DNA from 3 places in the Brenneria uluponensis genome. Region 1 is predicted to be linked to each of the others. Evidence: predicted binding sites of a transcription regulator. Region 1 holds the regulator's gene; each other region holds the start of a gene.

Region 1 (5,818 bases):
GCTCTTGCGAGCGTTGCGAGGTGCTCATACCTGGCTCCAGTCATGGGTAAGTAAAAGAGATAAACATCAAATAACCAGGCCACAATAGGCACTGACCCACGCCGACTGTGATTGCATTACAGACTTCAGGCGCTCGATCTGCTCATTGACCCGCAGAGGTGCGGTACCGCCATAGCCATCACGAGCAGCAATCGCGGCATCAAGGGTTAGACAGGTACGGACATCAGCGGTCAAACGGGTATCCACGTCAGCCAGCTGTTCATCACTGACCTCCCATAACTGGCAAGCGTGTATTTCACATAAGCGAACGAGTTTCCCTGTAATTTCATGGGCTTCCTTGAAAGGAACACCGCGATTCGCCAGCCAGTCGGCCACTTCGGTTGCGAGCGTAAAGCCGTCTGGAGCCTGATGCAGAAGTTGATCGACATTCACGCTCATGGTTTCAATCATGCCGGACATGGCGGGCAGGACCAGACGCAGCGTATCCACCGAGTCAAGGACGCTGCGTTTGTCTTCACCCAAATCCCGGTTATAGGAAAGCGGCATGGCTTTCATTGTCGCCAGCATGGCCATCAGGTTGCCAATCAAGCGACCGCTGCGGCCTCGCGACAATTCGGCAATATCGGGATTTTTCTTCTGCGGCATAATTGAGCTACCAGTGGCATAGCTGTCATTAATCTCCACCCAGCGGAACTGCCGCGAGGCCCATAAACACACTTCCTCACTTAAACGGGAAAGATTGACGCCCAGCATGCCGGTGACAAACAGAAACTCGGCCACATGGTCACGACTGGCCACCGCATCAATGGAGTTTTCGCAGGGTGCCAGATACCCCAATTCTCGGGCCGACAGTTCAGGGTGCATGGCAATAGCCGAGCCTGCCATGGCTGCCGCGCCCAGCGGAGATAATGCACAACGCGTGTCCCAATCCTGCATGCGCTGAATATCACGGGAGAAAGCCTGGGCATGCGCCATCAACTGATGAGCAAAAACGATGGGCTGCGCCTGCTGCAAATGGGTAAACCCAGGCGCCAGAGTCTGTATATGTGCCTCAGACTGTTTGATTAATGCCGACTGCAATTGCAGCAGGTCGGCAACGATTTTACGGCCATGATCACGGAGATACAGGCGTAAATCATTCGCGGTCTGATCATTCCGGGACCGCCCGGCACGCAGTTTTCCACCCAATTCGCCCAGACGAACCACCAGTTCCCGTTCGATAAACGTATGAACATCTTCATCATTCTGACTAGGCTGGAGCGTCCCCTGGCGGAACTCGTCGTCCAACGTATCCAGGGCGGCGATCATTCTGATCGTTTCATCATCCGTAAGTAATCCGGCACGCTGCAACTCATGAGCATGGGCACGACACCCGGCAATATCGTAAGGCGTGAGTGAAAAATAGTTATCGGGACAACGGGATAACGCGGTCAGTGCTGCCGCAGGCGCACTTTTAAAACGGGCTCCCCAAAGAAGCTCAGAACTGTTGGACATAACAACCCTCATGCTGGCATATTGAATGCGTTATTCTTTTCTGAGAATGAAATGAAGAAAGAAATTTTATATTTGGGGAATCGCTCTATAATAATAAAAGCTTATTGCCCGATAGTGATGAATCTCAACAAATAATATTAAATCCGTCGAACATCATATTTGTTGAAAAAACATCGGGAGGTAAATACCAATTATGGAAAGTAAACTTTCCGATTTCAGAAACCTACTGACAGAAAAAAATGAAAGCTCACAGATAAGCATCAATAATGTGGACTTAAAACTATTACGCGTATTCAAAAGCGTTGTTGAAGCCGGAGGTTTTACTTCTGCAAGCCATGAATTAAACATTGGATTGGCAGCAATAAGCAAACAGGTTTCTGATCTGGAAATTCGCCTTGGGATGACACTATGCAGCCGTGGCCGTGATGGTTTCTTTCTTACCGAATATGGCAGCATCGTCTATCAGGCCACGTTGGAGCTATTTTCTTCCATCAATCAATTTCGCGATCGTCTGCAAAGTAGCCGTAATGAAATCCTCGGTGAAATCAATATCAGTGTGATTGATAACACCATCACCGACCGTCAGTCGCCCATCACCAAAGCGGTGCGTCAACTCGCTTACGTCGCACCAAAACTGAACATCAGGCTTCAAACGGAACAGCTCGACAATCTTGAGAGAGGATTAAACGAAGGCCGATTAACCTGCGCTATTGCTCCGGTTTATGAAGAAAAAAGCGAGTTTGAATATTATTTTCTCTATCAGGAAGAGTCACAAATATATTGTAGTAACGAGCATGAATTCTTCCATTTAAATGACTCGGATATCACTATTGATATGTTGAAAAATGCTAAAGTCATTAATCATAGTTACGCCAGCATGCATCATAAAAATAAGGTATTTAATTTCAAGAATAGCAATATTCAGGCGGTGCAAATTGAATCTGTCGCCATGCTCATTCTGACTGGGCATTTTATTGGCTATCTCCCTTGCCATTATGCAGAAAGATATGTTGAACAAAATTTACTACGGCCTATTACTTCAGAATCATTAACCATTTTCACCCGATTCTGTTTTATTATCAAAAAAGGGAAAAGAATAAATACGATCATAAAATTATTTATGGACGCGTTGGGCATCCAGAGTGAATCATAATCACATGCACTATTTTGGTGCCTACCACTCATTTTCGATACTACGTGTTCACTACATCAGCATCAGCACTTACTACGGCGCCACCTCGAACAGCAGCGCGTGCCACTGACAACCGTGAGATATACCCACCTCACGGTCATTAAAGCTCTACGCCACGTCACGCACTTCATGACTGTGGGTAATATCCACCGCCTGACCCAGCATCAACGCGACAGAGCAATATTTTTCAGCTGAAAGGGAAACCGCTCGCTCCACGACCTTATCGGCCAGTCCCTTACCAGTAACGATAAAATGCAGATTGATGGCAGTGAACAAACGAGGGGCATCGGTTTTACGATCCGAAGTCAGCCGGACTTCACAGTCCACCACATCATTACGGCCTTTTTGCAGAATGGAAACCACATCAATAGCACTACACCCACCGACAGACATCAGCACCATTTCCATCGGGCTTGGCGCTTTATCACCGGCATTGCCATCCATTAATACCTGATGTCCGGAGGCAGATTCACCGATAAACGTTAAGCCTTCAACCCACTTCACTCGCGCCTGCATAAATTCACCCTCAATCAACTATTTTTGAAATATTACATCGCTTATGTACAAAAAAGCCTGATAATCAGAGCTTAGTCATGCTGAAGCGAGACAACACAAGACACTACGTGCAACCTGTGTTACAAACGAATCCTGAATCTGCTTATTTCGAGCCAAAGCAAAAAAACAAGCAGATCATGACGTCACTCGATAGAGACCTAATATATTCCCTGACGTCATTCCGCCTACACGGAATTTGAATTATAACTATGTTATCACGCCGTACAGGGAACTCTGAACCCTGTGATTTGCGCAGTGAATTACAACAGAGGATGACAGCGAATGGTTCTCGGCAAACCGCAAACAGACCCGACTCTTGAATGGTTCCTTTCTCATTGCCATATTCACAAGTATCCATCAAAGAGCACGCTTATTCACCAAGGTGAAAAAGCAGAAACGCTTTACTACATCGTGAAAGGTGCTGTCGCAGTGCTGATCAAAGATGAAGAAGGCAAAGAAATGATTCTCTCCTATCTCAATCAGGGGGATTTTATTGGTGAACTCGGATTGTTTGAAGAAGGCCAGGAGCGAAGTGCCTGGGTGAGAGCCAAAACTGCCTGCGAAGTTGCTGAAATTTCATATAAAAAATTCCGTCAACTGATTCAGGTTAACCCTGACATTCTGATGCGATTATCTGCTCAGATGGCGAACCGTCTACAGGTAACGTCAGAGAAAGTGGGCAATCTTGCCTTCCTGGACGTAACAGGTCGTATTGCTCAGACGTTGCTTAATCTGGCCAAACAACCTGATGCCATGACCCACCCAGATGGCATGCAGATTAAGATCACCCGCCAGGAAATCGGCCAAATCGTGGGGTGCTCCCGCGAAACAGTAGGCCGTATACTGAAAATGTTGGAAGATCAAAATCTTATATCTGCCCATGGGAAAACCATCGTGGTTTATGGCACCCGCTAACCCATATCAGATAACAAAAGAGCGTGCCACAGCACGCTCTTTTCGTTTTGTCTAAAGACGGCTTACTGACCGTTGACGACCTGTGCCACCGCTTTGGCGAAAAGCGCCATGCCTTGATCGATATCGGCCAGTTCAATGACTAATGAAGGTACAAAACGGATCACATCCGGCCCTGCCACCAAAATCATCAGGCCATGCTCAGCAGAAGCAGTCAGGAAATCCCGTGCCCGACCCTGCCATTCAGGTTTTAGCGCCACGCCCAGCAACAGTCCTTGACCACGAATTTCGTCGAAAATGCCGAACTCCGCATTAATAGTATTCAACGCCGCCACAAAACGATCGTGACGCTCGGCCACACCTGACAGCACCTCCGGCGTATTAATCGTATCCAACGCCGCTTCCGCCACCGCGCAGGCCAACGGATTACCGCCATACGTCGTACCGTGAACCCCCACCGTCATCACCGAAGCAATTTCCTCGGTGGTCAGCATTGCACTAATGGGAAAACCACCGCCCAACGCTTTGGCCGTAGTCAAAATATCCGGCTGAACATCGTAATGCATATAAGAGAACAGTTTACCGGTGCGTCCCATCCCACACTGAACTTCATCAAACACCATCAGCGCCTGATATTGATCGCACAACGCCCGCACACCGTTTATAAATTCCGGCGTTGCAGGAATAACACCACCCTCGCCCTGCACCGGCTCTAACACCACCGCGCAGGTGTGGTCATCCATAACGGCTTTGACAGCGGCCAGATCATTAAACGGTACATGGATAATATCTGCCGGCTTAGGGCCGAAACCATCCGCATATTTCGCCTGCCCCCCCACCGACACAGTAAATAGTGTTCGGCCATGGAATGCATGATAGAACGCGATGATTTTGGTTTTGTACGGACTGTAACGCTTGATGGCATAGTGACGAGCCAGCTTGAAAGCCGCTTCATTAGCTTCCGCACCGGAATTAACGAAAAAGACCCGATCCGCGAACGTCGCATTGATAAGCTTGCTTGCCAACCGCAAAGCCGGTTCATTGGTAAAAACATTGCTGGTATGCCACAGGGTTTCCCCCTGCTGTTTGAGTGCTTCAACCAACGCCGGATGGCAATGCCCTAACGCTGTCACTGCAATCCCGCCGGAAAAATCGATATATTCCTTACCTTGCTGGTCCCAAACCCGGCTTCCCTTGCCTTTAACCGGCACAAACTGCGCTGGTGCATAAACCGGAAGTATTACTTTATTGTGAGTGTCTCTTGTTACCGCCATTTTATCTGTTGCCATCTGCTTCCCCGCCTCAATATCTCACTACCTTGAATGAAAATATAGTCAATAAATATGCATAAAAAGTCATAACGAGGCAATCATTAATCTGCTGGAAAAGAAAATTATCCACTATATGACTATAAACCAAGAAAATTCTTCAATAACTGATGCCCCTGCTGGCTCAGGATACTTTCCGGGTGAAACTGCACCCCTTCCAGAGGCAGAGAACGGTGACGAATGCCCATGATTTCATCTATTCCCTGCTGATGCTCACTCCAGGCGGTAATCTCGAAACAGTCAGGCAGAGAAGCCTTGTCGATCACCAGAGAATGATAACGCGTGACGTTCAACGGCTGAGCCAACCCGGTAAACACCCCCACATTGGTATGCTGAA
Region 2 (5,818 bases), 1.4 Mb from region 1:
ATCCATCAACGCCAGTTGCAGATAGTCGCCCAGAATACTTTCTACTTCCTGCCAGTTACGGATCCGTGGGCGGGCTCTGCCCGCTTCCAGTGCGGTCAACTGTGCCGGATACCAGCGGTATTTCTGGATAATCTGCTTATCCTGATAAACACTGCGGCGGGTCGGCGGAAGTCCCAGTTCCAGCGCCAACGCTTTCTGATTTTCAGCACTGGTGAGGTAGGTCAGGAATTCTTGCGCCAGCTTGCTGTGTTGGCTGTTTTTGGTAATCGCCATCTGCCAGATGCCTAGCATAGGGGATGGGCCGGCAACCTGTCCGGGTGCCGGTTGTAATTCAACCTTACCTACGACCTTGGATTTGTCCGGGTTATCCAGCGCCGCCGCCCATGCCGGCCACACTTCAATCGCCATCGCTGCTTTACCTTGCTCCAGCGACTGACGGACATCGGCGGCGTTATAAACATCTACACCAGTTGGCGCGAACGCTTTTAACGCGATGAAGGTTTTCAGGGCTTGTAACGCCTGTGGGGAATCCAGCGCAGCTTTACCATCTTTAACCACTGCGCCGTTGTAGGCCCACAGAATAGGCATAAAACCAGAGACGATCGGGTTGCCTTTCATGCCGCGGAACACCACGCCGGATATACCGGGTTCCTGTTGTTGCAGGATTTTCGCACTGCTCAACACATCGTCCCAACTGGTGGGGGCTTTAAGCTGATGTTTGTCGAACAGATCCTTGCGCAGGGCAAACATTTCTACGTTACCGACTACCGGTAAACTGTATGCCGGGCCGGTTTTTTCCGGCACACGGGAGATGTCCATCACCGCCGGGATAAAGTCATTGCTCTGCATCTTTTTCGGTAGCGGTTGCAGCCAGCCGTTACCTGCAAACTCAGGACTCCAGGTATCGTCCATCAATACCAGATCGTAGGCTGATGCGTTTTCACGCATGGAGATGACCAGTTTTTCATACAGGTTGCCGTAGGGCAGCTTAAGCAGTTCAATCTGCTTGCCGGGGTGTTTCTGCTGGAAACGGGTCAGTGTGCTGTCGAGTGCTTTGCCATAAACGTCATCGCGGCCAGCGATGACCAAATCTGCTGCGTGGCCTATCAGGCTAAACAGCAGCCCGGAAGCGAGAATAAAACGTGAAAGTGGTTTCTTGCCAAACATAGTGAGCGCCTTTTTTCAGGAGTGCATACGTTTGCACAGGCGCTATCTTTGAGGAGGAAGATGACAAAATCATGAAAGGCAGATGAAGAGTCTGCGATGCGACAACTAAGCCGCTATAACCTGGCTATCGGCGTGTAGGGTATGGAGAATAAAGAACATGCGTTTGATGGCAAAGTGCAAGTAGCCGCGATAATGGGGAGAGAGTAAAGACGCTGCAAGTACATCTTTGTAAGCTTCAATCCGCGCCAGTATTGGCGCAGATGCATTACTCTTCTTTCCCATTATCACCGTTCTGACGCCATACATCGGTTAGCCAACAGTCTGGAACATCAGGTTTTTCTTGGCAGACGGCGGAAACTGATGAGCAACTGTAGCATGTTGATCAGTACCAGCAGAGCCGTCACCAAAAATACCCAGCGGTAGCCTACCATGGCGGAAATGCTGGAACCGAGCAGCGGGCCGACGACATTGCCCATATAGCCAAAAGACTGGTTATAACCAAAGATACGACCCGTTACCTGCTGGCTACTGTATTTAACCAGCAAGGTCTGTACAGCGGGCATCAGGGCACCGTCGGCGAACCCGAGCAGGAAGCGCAAAATACCCAACTGTGTGGCATTTTGCACGGAAGACATCAGGAAAAATAGCAAGGCACAGAAAATCAACGCGACAATCAGCACTCGCTGAGAACCAATTCTGTCACCTAACCGGCCGAGCCGGGGCGCTGATATCAATGCGGAAATACCTGGGACGGAGGCAATGACGCCACTGATAAAGGCAATATTATCAATACCGGGCGAGAGATTACGGATAAATAGCGTCAGAATAGGGCTGATCGAGCCGTTTGCCATCTGGATCATCATGGTGGTGAAGAACAAACTGATAATCAGCATTGGAAAAGGCAACGTGGAGAACACCGCCTTTCCACTTAGCCGGTCGGCTTTACTGACTTTGATAACACTCTCTTTGATAGCGAATAGCGTGATTAAAAAGCTGATGAACAACATGCCGCCAGTGACGAAGAATACCAGCCGTAGCCCGAGGTGATCCGCCATGAACCCCCCTAGCAGCGGGCCAATAATCACGCCAGAAACTTGCCCGGTGGAGAGTGTTCCCAGTGCCCAGCCGCTTTTGGTGCGTGGCACTTGCGAGGCAATCAACGCCATGGCATTGGGAATGAAACCGGATGTCAGGCCCATTGCCGCGCGCAGGAAAAACAGTTGCCAGACGTTGGTTGCCAAACCTTGTAGACACATGACGATCGCCATCCCCAGCGCGGCCCGCAACAGCATCAGCTTGCGGCCTTTACGATCAGCCAGACTTCCCCATAGCGGTGCGACAATGGCTGAAACCAGAAAGGATGAGCTGAAAACCAGACCAGACCAGAGATTCAGTGACGCATGATCAGTGACGCCAAGCTGTTCTATATACAGTGGTAGAAAAGGTAGGATCTGGCTCATTGCCATGCCGGTGAAAAAGCATCCTAGCCAGGCAGAGAAGAGATTGAGTTTCCATGTTTCCATAAGATAAGAATGGTAATGACTTAGGCGGCGAAGTACTAGTATGGCTGTTTTTATGTCATCGTGAAATGCTTTTATATATCAAAGAATAACGAAACAGGTTACATCAGTACGTTAAAACTTGTCTGATTTTAGGTCCTAAAAACCAGCATATGTCGCGTTATTAATACACCAGAAGATGAATACATGAATATTTTTGTGATGCATATCACAAAAATATTGTGGTGTTTATCAACATTCAGTAGAATATTTCACCGGTAAGTAACAAGACAACAACGTAAACCAAGGTAATCAACGTGCGTAAATTACTGAAAAAAATCCTGGCCGCTTATGTCAACGTCTATAAAGATGTTCCTCCTGGCGCCATGCATTAATATTTCTATGAAAAAGGCCGTTTAGCGGCCTTTTTTTGTGTTTTCTCGATTCTCACTTACAGTGCGTCAGCAATCGCTCTTCCCAATGATTCAGTATTGCCTTTCCCTCCCAGATCTCGCGTCAGTGGCGCCTGTTCCGGCCCTTGCGCCAGCACAGTTTCAATTGCTTTCAATACCGCTGCACCGGCATCGAAATGCCCTAAGTGTTCCAGCATCATCGCGCCACACCATATTTGACCAATCGGATTGGCAATGCCTTTCCCCGCGATATCCGGCGCTGAACCATGTACCGGTTCAAACAGGCTGGGAAAATTTCGGGCCGGGTTGATGTTGGCCGATGGTGCAATGCCAATGGTGCCGGTACAGGCCGGACCAAGGTCGGAAAGAATATCGCCAAACAGGTTACTGGCAACCACCACATCAAACCAGTCCGGATGCAGTACAAAGTTGGCGCTGAGGATATCGATATGGAATTTATCCACCGTGACCTGCGGATAGTTTTTCCCCATCTCTGCGACACGGCTATCCCAATATGGCATGGTGATAGCGATACCATTGGATTTGGTCGCCGATGTGAGGTGTTTTTTAGGACGACGCATCGCCAGCTCGTAAGCGAATTTCAGAATGCGATCAACCCCGACGCGGGTCATTACTGTTTCCTGTATCACTACTTCCCGATCAGTACCGGCGAACATCGTACCTCCAACGCTGGAGTACTCCCCTTCGGTATTCTCGCGCACGATATAGAAATCGATATCCCCCGGATGACGTCCGGCCAGTGGCGTTTTTACCCCCGGCATCAAGCGGCAAGGACGTAGATTGACGTACTGATCAAACTCGCGACGAAACAACAACAGGGATTGCCAGAGTGACACGTGGTCCGCTACCACTTCCGGCCAGCCAACAGCGCCGAAATAAATAGCATCAACGTCTTTCAGCAGGGAAAACCAGTTATCCGGCATCATTTTGCCATGCTTGAGATAGTAATCGGCGCTGGCGAAATCGAACCATTCCCATTGGATGTTCAAACCGAATTGTTGTGCGGCGCGATCCATCACCCGTACGCCTTCCGGCATGACTTCTTTGCCAATTCCATCGCCGGGAATAACAGCAATTTTGTAGTGAGGTGCAGACATCAGAGATTCCTGTGTGGTTGTACTAACGTAGGAACCAGTGTATTTACTCTGTCTTATGTAAACAATTCGCCTTATGAGCAAGTCATTGTTGAATTAAAGAGAAGAATGCATGAGTGCTATTGATGATCTGCTGTTTTTCAGTCGCATCGCGTTTCTTGGCAGCCTGACTGCCGTGGCACGGGAACAGGGCGTGTCACTGCCCGCAGTCAGTAAACGATTGACTCGGCTTGAACACCGTTTGGGTGTGCAGTTGATTCAACGAACGACCCGACGCCTGGATTTGACCCCGGAAGGACAACTTTATGCTGAAGGGGCGCTACCGATACTGAATGAGATTGAAGAGCTGGAAAGTGTGGTGGGCCGTAATCAACTGGCGTTACGCGGTAAGTTAACCATCAATGCCTCTTTTGGTTTTGGCCGACGGTATGTCGCACCACTGATTTCCTCCTTTTCCCAGCAGCATCCTGAACTGGAGATACAACTTCGGCTAGCGAGCTTGCCAGTAAACATGTTGGATGCCGGGGTTGATATTGATATCCGGGTGGGGGAGCCACCGGACTCCCGCTTGATTGCTCATAAACTGATGAGTAATCCCCGCATATTGTGCGCAGCACCTGCCTATCTTGAACGTGCCGGAACACCGACAACGGTAGCGGAGCTGGTTGCCCATAATTGCCTGGTGCTGCGTCAGTATGAGAGTGACTATGCGTTATGGCGTTTTTATCGGGACGGTGAGGAGCTGACACATCGTGCTTTCGGCAACCTTTCCAGCAATGATGGTGAAACGATTGTGCATTATGCGTTGGATGGGCAAGGTATTATCCTGCGCTCTTTCTGGGATGTGAAGGCTCATCTCGAACGGGGGGAACTGGTGGCGCTGCTGACGGATTTCAAAACGCCTGATGCGGATATTTATGCGGTTTATCAGCATCGCCGTCATGTACCGGTGCGTATTAATACGTTTATTCTCTACCTGAAGCAGCATTTGATGGTGAAAGGGGTAACTGAGGCAACTGATTAGACGCTATCCCCGTTTACACTGGAACATCCCAGGTTGTTGATATATTTTTTTATTGTTCTATCGCGTCATGCCCGGTATTGCACGGGCATGACTCAGTTTAACCGTAGGCGGAAAGGTTATACCCGTCATACTTCAAGTTGCAGGTGTGTTGGCTGCGTTCGTTCACCCGAATCACTTACCTGAGTAAGCTCCTCGGGATTCACTCTCTTTCCGCCTTCCTGCAACTCGAATTATTTGGGGTATAGCGGTTTATTGACGAATCAGGCGTCCCGTCGTTGTTTTTTCTTCGAAATCACTGCGGAATGGGTTGATGTCCAGTCCGCCACGTCGCGTATAACGGGCAAACACGGTCAGTTTCTGAGGTTGGCAGTAGCGTTTGATATCATTGAAGATCCTTTCCACGCACTGTTCATGAAACTCATTATGCTGACGAAAAGAGATCAGATAACGTAGCAGACATTCTCGATCGATCTGCTTACCTTCATAGTTAATGACGACGCTGCCCCAGTCAGGCTGATAGGTCACTAGACAGTTGGATTTCAGTAAATTGGAGCATAGTGTTTCAGCGATATCGTCTGATTTTTCGGATATGGCGTATTT
Region 3 (5,818 bases), 2.5 Mb from region 1:
CTGTGAGTCTCTGTAGGTTGATTAAAGGAAGAATTTTTGGGAATAAAAATGGAAAAAATTGCTCCGTGCGGTTGGTTGGCGGAAACCTCAATCACCCCGTGAGCCTGATTAACATAACTGGCTACCAGATGCAGACCCAATCCATGATCGCCTTCCAACTTACTGGTGACACCCATTTCAAATATCCGTTCGGCGATATTTGGGTCAATACCTGCTCCCTGATCAGCAATTTCAATCACCAGTTCCTGCTCACCGTCATGAATGTAAACTTCAACAGGATAATGGGCTTCCTGGCAGGTTAGTGTGGCCTCCACTGCATTATCGATCAAATTGCCGATAATCGACATGAGTTCGGTTTCATTGAGTGCGGCGGGAATTCCATTCAACTGGCAGCGTGGGTCAAACAGTAGTTCGATGCCTTTTTCATGCGCGCTGGCATATTTCCCCAGTAGCAGACCACAGAGCGCGGGGGAACAGAAACGACGCGAAACGAAATCCAGTACCACCTGGGCGCTTTCTGATTGCGCTTCAATATATTGCACCGCTTCATCATAGCGTTTCAGATGTAATAATCCGGCTAGCGTGGCCGTCCAGTTGAGTTGTTCATGGCGCAAAATACGCAGACTGTTGGCGTAGCGCTTTACCTGGCTCAATTGCAGACTGAGACTGTGGATGTCGTTTTTGTCACGGAAACTAATGACCCAACCCTGTAGCTCATCTTTCAGCATGATACGTACCCGGCTGGCAATCACCGTAATATGGTTGAAACGACAGATTTCGTCGTGCGTGTCCGTCACCCACATGTCCTCATTGGCAAAAAAGGGAACGGATTTAATCACTTCTTCAATCGGTTTGCCACGCAATTTGTAAGATGGTCCGTCCAGCCCCAGCAACTCTTTGGCTGCGTGGTTAATCACGGCAATACGATGTTGTTTATCAATGGCGATCACGCCCTCGTAAATGGACTCCAACAGCGCTTTTTGCTGCCGGACCAGCAGGCGGATCTCCAGAGGCTCCAGCCCGAACATCTGTTTTTTCAGATTGCGTGAGAACCACCAGGAAAAACAGAACAGCGCTAGCAGCAAGGACAGAATGACTAACAGAACGTGGCCGACTTTACCGAGTGTCAGGTTATCAATGTGGCTTTTCAGGTAACCCACGGAAACGATACCAATCACGGTGTTTCCATCCATGATCGGCGCCTTGCTGCGCAAAGAAATGCCGATACCACCACGTCGCAATGAAATAATGCTTTTCCCCGCCAGCACATCCTTATTGTCTCCGCCGACCATTTTTTTACCCAGCGCCGCGGGATCTTCGGAATGGTACAGGTGTATGGCGTGCTGATCGCCGATAACGATAAAGCTGGCGTCACTGCGCTGTTTTAGCTTATTACCCAGCGTGCGGATGGCGGCAATATCCCGTTTTTTTACGGCGTCAATTAGCGACGGAATGATGGCGATCTCCCGTGCCTGCACCTGGGCACGATTACCTAACTCGGTATAAAGTTGTTTGTCCACCGAGTAATAGTAGTAGCCACCTACCATCAATAACAGTACCGAGAAGAAAATAATCAAGTAAATGAACAACTTGATATGGAAAGTGAGTCTGTATTTCATCGTCGTTAAAAAGCCGTCAAATCAATCTGTGCTGGAGTGGATAATTTATCATGAATGGAGTAGAAGAAGGGGAGGTGAATATAATCTTGTGAGCCGCTACGCGATAAAGTTTTAAATCGTGTGTTTTTTTGTTATTTATTATTAGTAACATTTAGACCAAATTAACCGTCTTGATAAACAAGTTAATTACCTTTTCACAACATAAAAATAAATTATTATAAAACGCCTAATTAACACCATAAAAACCATAAAGTTTTTAAAGTTTCTGCATGAATTTTGTTTTATTAATTCATTGTTTTTAAATGACTTTTTAATAAAAACCATAAAAATCATAAGTGCCATTAAAACTCGTTTTTTAATTTGATGATTATCACATAATAATAGCCATTGACCTCCTACTATGCCCAGGAAAATAACAAGGGGAGAAGGTTATGAGTACCACTGATGATTCGTATATTGTTGTGAAAGATGAGGCCTCGGCAAAGGTTTCATTATCATTAAAAGAAAAATGGTGGCACATTCTGGATACCTATAAAGTAGGTATTATTCCGGTACCGCTATTTTTATTAGCTGGTGCGTTAATCGGAATTGATTGTCTGAATGGGAAACTGCCTAGCGACATCGTCGTGATGGTTGCAACACTGGCGTTTTTTGGTTTTGCCTGCGGCGAGTTCGGTAAACGGTTACCTATCGTGGGTAAAATGGGGGCAGCAGCGATCTGCGCTACCTTTATTCCTTCTGCAATGGTGCATTACGGCCTGTTACCGGACACCATTGTTCAGTCTACTACCCAGTTCTATAAATCCACCCACATTCTGTATCTCTACATCTGCTGCATTATCGTCGGCAGCATCATGAGCATGAACCGGCAGACCTTGATTCAGGGTTTCCTGCGTATTTTCTTCCCCATGGTGTGTGGCGAAGTGGTCGGTATGCTGGTGGGTATGGGCGTCGGTATGGCGTTGGGTATGAATCCGTTCCATATCTTTTTCTTCCTGGTGTTGCCGATCATGGCTGGTGGGGTGGGTGAAGGCGCCATTCCGCTGTCGATGGGGTATGCCACCTTGCTGCATATGGAACAAGGTGTCGCCTTGGGCCGTATTCTGCCTATCGTGATGTTGGGTAGTCTGACCGCTATCATCATCGCCGGCTGTTTGAATCAGTTGGGTAAACGTTATCCGCACCTGACCGGTGAAGGCGAACTGATGCCGAACAAAGGTAATGCAACAGGCAGTATTCCCACGTCTTTGACGGCGTTAACCAGTGGTAAAACCGATGTGACTACCATAGCTACCGGCGCTCTGCTGGCGGTACTGCTGTACATGGTAGGTATGCTGGGTAACAAACTGATCGGTCTGCCGGCGCCAGTGGGCATGTTGTTTATCGCGGTATTGATCAAATTGGCTCACGGTGCCTCTCCGCGTATTCAGGAAGGCTCACAGGTCGTTTATAAATTTTTCCAGACGTCAGTGACATACCCGATTCTGTTCGCGGTGGGTGTGGCGATTACACCATGGCAGGAGTTGGTGAATGCGTTCACCATTTCCAATCTGCTGGTTATCGTTTCCACTGTGGGCGCTCTGGTCGCTACCGGCTTCTTTGTTGGTAAAAAAATTGGTATGCACCCGATTGATGTTGCCATTGTCTCCTGTTGTCAGAGTGGACAGGGTGGTACCGGCGACGTTGCTATCCTGACTTCCGGTAATCGTATGGTGCTGATGCCTTTCGCACAGATTGCCACTCGTATCGGCGGGGCTATCAATGTCTCTCTGGCACTACTGATTCTGGGCAACTTTTTGGTCTGATGTTTTGTTAAGTAAAAAGATGAAACTGCAAATCACCGCAGTTTCATTTTAACCGGGAATTATTATGAAACTTGCAAGCTATCGCTATAACGGCAAAAACAGTTACGGGATTTACACCCCGGCTGGCTTAATCGACCTGGGCAGCAAACTCGGTCAGCGCTATGCAGATTTGAAAGCGCTGCTGGCGGGTGACGCCCTGCACGAGGCGGCTGAATTTATCCATGCCACACCGGATGTGTCAGTGTCGGACGTTACCTTCTTACCCGTGATTGTGACACCGTCCAAAATCTTGTGCGTCGGGATGAACTATGCCGAAAAACGTAAAGAGTTCAATGAACTGAACCCGGCACCGACCCTGTTTGTCCGCTTTGCCGATTCACAGACCGGCCACGGTACCGACGTACTCAAACCAACCTTCTCCAATGAATTTGATTATGAAGGTGAACTGGCCGTTGTGATTGGCAAAGATGGCCAGAACATTTCCCGTACAGAGGCGTTGTCTCACGTCGCCGGTTATAGCTGCTATATGGATGGCTCCGCTCGTGACTGGCAGCACAGCTGGTTTACCGCTGGCAAGAATTGGCAGAAAACCGGCGCATTCGGGCCGTATCTGACTACCCGTGACGAAATCCCTGATCCGCACGCGTTGGCCATTCGCACCTATCTGAATGGGCGTATGGTACAGGACGACAACACCCGCAGCATGATCCATACCATTGCCGAACTGATTGAATACATCAGCACTTTCACTGCCCTGAGCGCGGGTGATGTGATCATTACCGGTTCACCTGGCGGCGTAGGTAAAAAACGCACGCCACCGCTGTTTATGAAACCGGGTGATTGCATCGAAGTTGAGATTGAAAATGTCGGTCATTTACGTAACACCATCGCCGAAGCCAGCCGGCCGGCAAAAGCGATGCCCGCCGCTGCGCTGGCTCACTGAGGATCAGTCTTCGGGATGACCCGAAGACGTCTGTCAGCGTTTATGTTGAATTACTTTAGCTATATGCAGGATTACTGTTATGTATGCCGATGAGGCTCTTGTTTTTACCACCCTTGAGGTGGGCGTCCATACGCAGGATGTCGTGGTTGTGCGTCAGTTTCTGGCCCATTGCCAACTGGGGATGGATAATGACATTGAGACCTTTGTGGTGGGCAGGCATGATGGCCAACTGGTCGCCTGTGCCGGACTGGCGGCTAACACCATTAAATGTGTTGCGGTCGATCCCGCTTTTCGTGACCTCAACCTGGGTGTCCAGGTGGTGAATGAAGTGGTGCAACAGGCCGCGTTGCGTGGCCGGTTTCACCTGTTTTTGTATACCAAACCCGATAATATCAATATTTTCCGTGGCTGCGGATTCTACCCGCTGGCTCAGTATGATAATGCCGCTGTATTGATGGAAAACACGCCCATCGGCATCAAACAGTATTGCCAGACACTGACCAAACAGAGACAACCGGGTGATAACATTGGCGCCATCGTGATGAATGCCAATCCGTTTACCCTGGGGCACTGCTATTTGGCGGAGCAGGCGGCCGCGGCCTGCGATTGGCTACACATCTTTGTGGTGCGGGAAGATGTCTCCTTTTTCCCGTTTACCGAACGCCTGGATATGGTGAGACAGGGCGTGGCCCACATCCGAAATCTGACGGTGCATATCGGGTCAGAATATATGATCTCCAAGGCCACTTTCCCCGGTTATTTCCTGAAAGAAGAAAAATTGATCACCCAGGCGCACTCCGCGCTGGATCTGATCATTTTCCGGCAATATATCGCGCCGGCTCTCGGTATTAACCAACGCTTTGTCGGGACTGAGCCATTCTGTCCGGTCACCCATCAGTATAACCAGGACATGCATTATTGGCTGGAACAGTCGCAGTTAGTCAATGCCCCGGCTCTGAAAGTGATTGAAATTGAACGCAAGTGTGAAGCCGGACGGGCGATTTCCGCGTCCGAGGTGCGCAAGCTGTTAAAACTGCGTCAGTTTGATTCTATTCAGGATATTGTCCCCGCGACCACTTTTCAGTATTTACAGCTACAGCGTTATGGCGAACCCGCCTGCGCGTGATGCACATTTAATAGTATTGAGCAGGAAAAAGAGATGAAAATTATTAAGGAAGCCCTGGCGGGCACCTTTGAATCCAGCGATTTGCTGGTGAAGGTCGCACCAGCTGAAGGGCAGTTGACGGTCGTCGTCAACAGTGAAGTCATCAAACAGTTTGGTCACCAGATTAAAGCGGTCATCAACGAGACCCTGCAAGCGCTGGGCGTACAGGAAGGCACCATTATTGTCGATGACAAGGGCGCGCTGGATTGTGTTATCCGCGCCCGTGTGCAGAGTGCGGTATTACGTGGCGCTGATGAAGAGCAGATTGACTGGGAGAAATTATCAT

Evidence for each region. Region 1 encodes CRP, which controls carbon source genes, mostly activating them, when cyclic AMP is high. Its sites were predicted from a motif close to ATGTGANNNNNNTCACAT; they were not measured.
Region 2: azuC (stress response protein AzuC) is a predicted target of CRP. The motif match lies at 2,884-2,901, and genes of this name have one in related genera.
Region 3: RS889_RS13595 (2-hydroxycarboxylate transporter family protein) is a predicted target of CRP. The motif match lies at 1,978-1,995, and genes of this name have one in related genera.

The regions. Positions count from the first base shown of each region.
Region 1 is NZ_CP135917.1:360,922-366,739, reverse strand. It holds gene RS889_RS01735 (amino acid ABC transporter permease) at 1-28, opposite strand, end outside; gene argH (argininosuccinate lyase) at 67-1,494, opposite strand; gene RS889_RS01725 (LysR family transcriptional regulator) at 1,688-2,647, shown strand; gene RS889_RS01720 (OsmC family protein) at 2,795-3,202, opposite strand; gene crp (cAMP-activated global transcriptional regulator CRP) at 3,524-4,156, shown strand; gene argD (bifunctional acetylornithine/succinyldiaminopimelate transaminase) at 4,219-5,442, opposite strand; gene RS889_RS01705 (aminodeoxychorismate synthase component II) at 5,562-5,818, opposite strand, start outside.
Region 2 is NZ_CP135917.1:4,009,693-4,015,510, reverse strand. It holds gene RS889_RS18590 (ABC transporter substrate-binding protein) at 1-1,167, opposite strand, end outside; gene RS889_RS18585 (hypothetical protein) at 1,273-1,449, opposite strand; gene RS889_RS18580 (multidrug efflux MFS transporter) at 1,497-2,690, opposite strand; gene azuC (stress response protein AzuC) at 2,984-3,061, shown strand; gene RS889_RS18575 (tartrate dehydrogenase) at 3,118-4,197, opposite strand; gene RS889_RS18570 (LysR family transcriptional regulator) at 4,307-5,218, shown strand; gene queF (NADPH-dependent 7-cyano-7-deazaguanine reductase QueF) at 5,468-5,818, opposite strand, start outside.
Region 3 is NZ_CP135917.1:2,896,219-2,902,036, reverse strand. It holds gene RS889_RS13600 (ATP-binding protein) at 1-1,619, opposite strand, end outside; gene RS889_RS13595 (2-hydroxycarboxylate transporter family protein) at 2,051-3,424, shown strand; gene RS889_RS13590 (fumarylacetoacetate hydrolase family protein) at 3,489-4,367, shown strand; gene citC ([citrate (pro-3S)-lyase] ligase) at 4,447-5,493, shown strand; gene citD (citrate lyase acyl carrier protein) at 5,527-5,818, shown strand, end outside; gene citE (citrate (pro-3S)-lyase subunit beta) at 5,817-5,818, shown strand, end outside.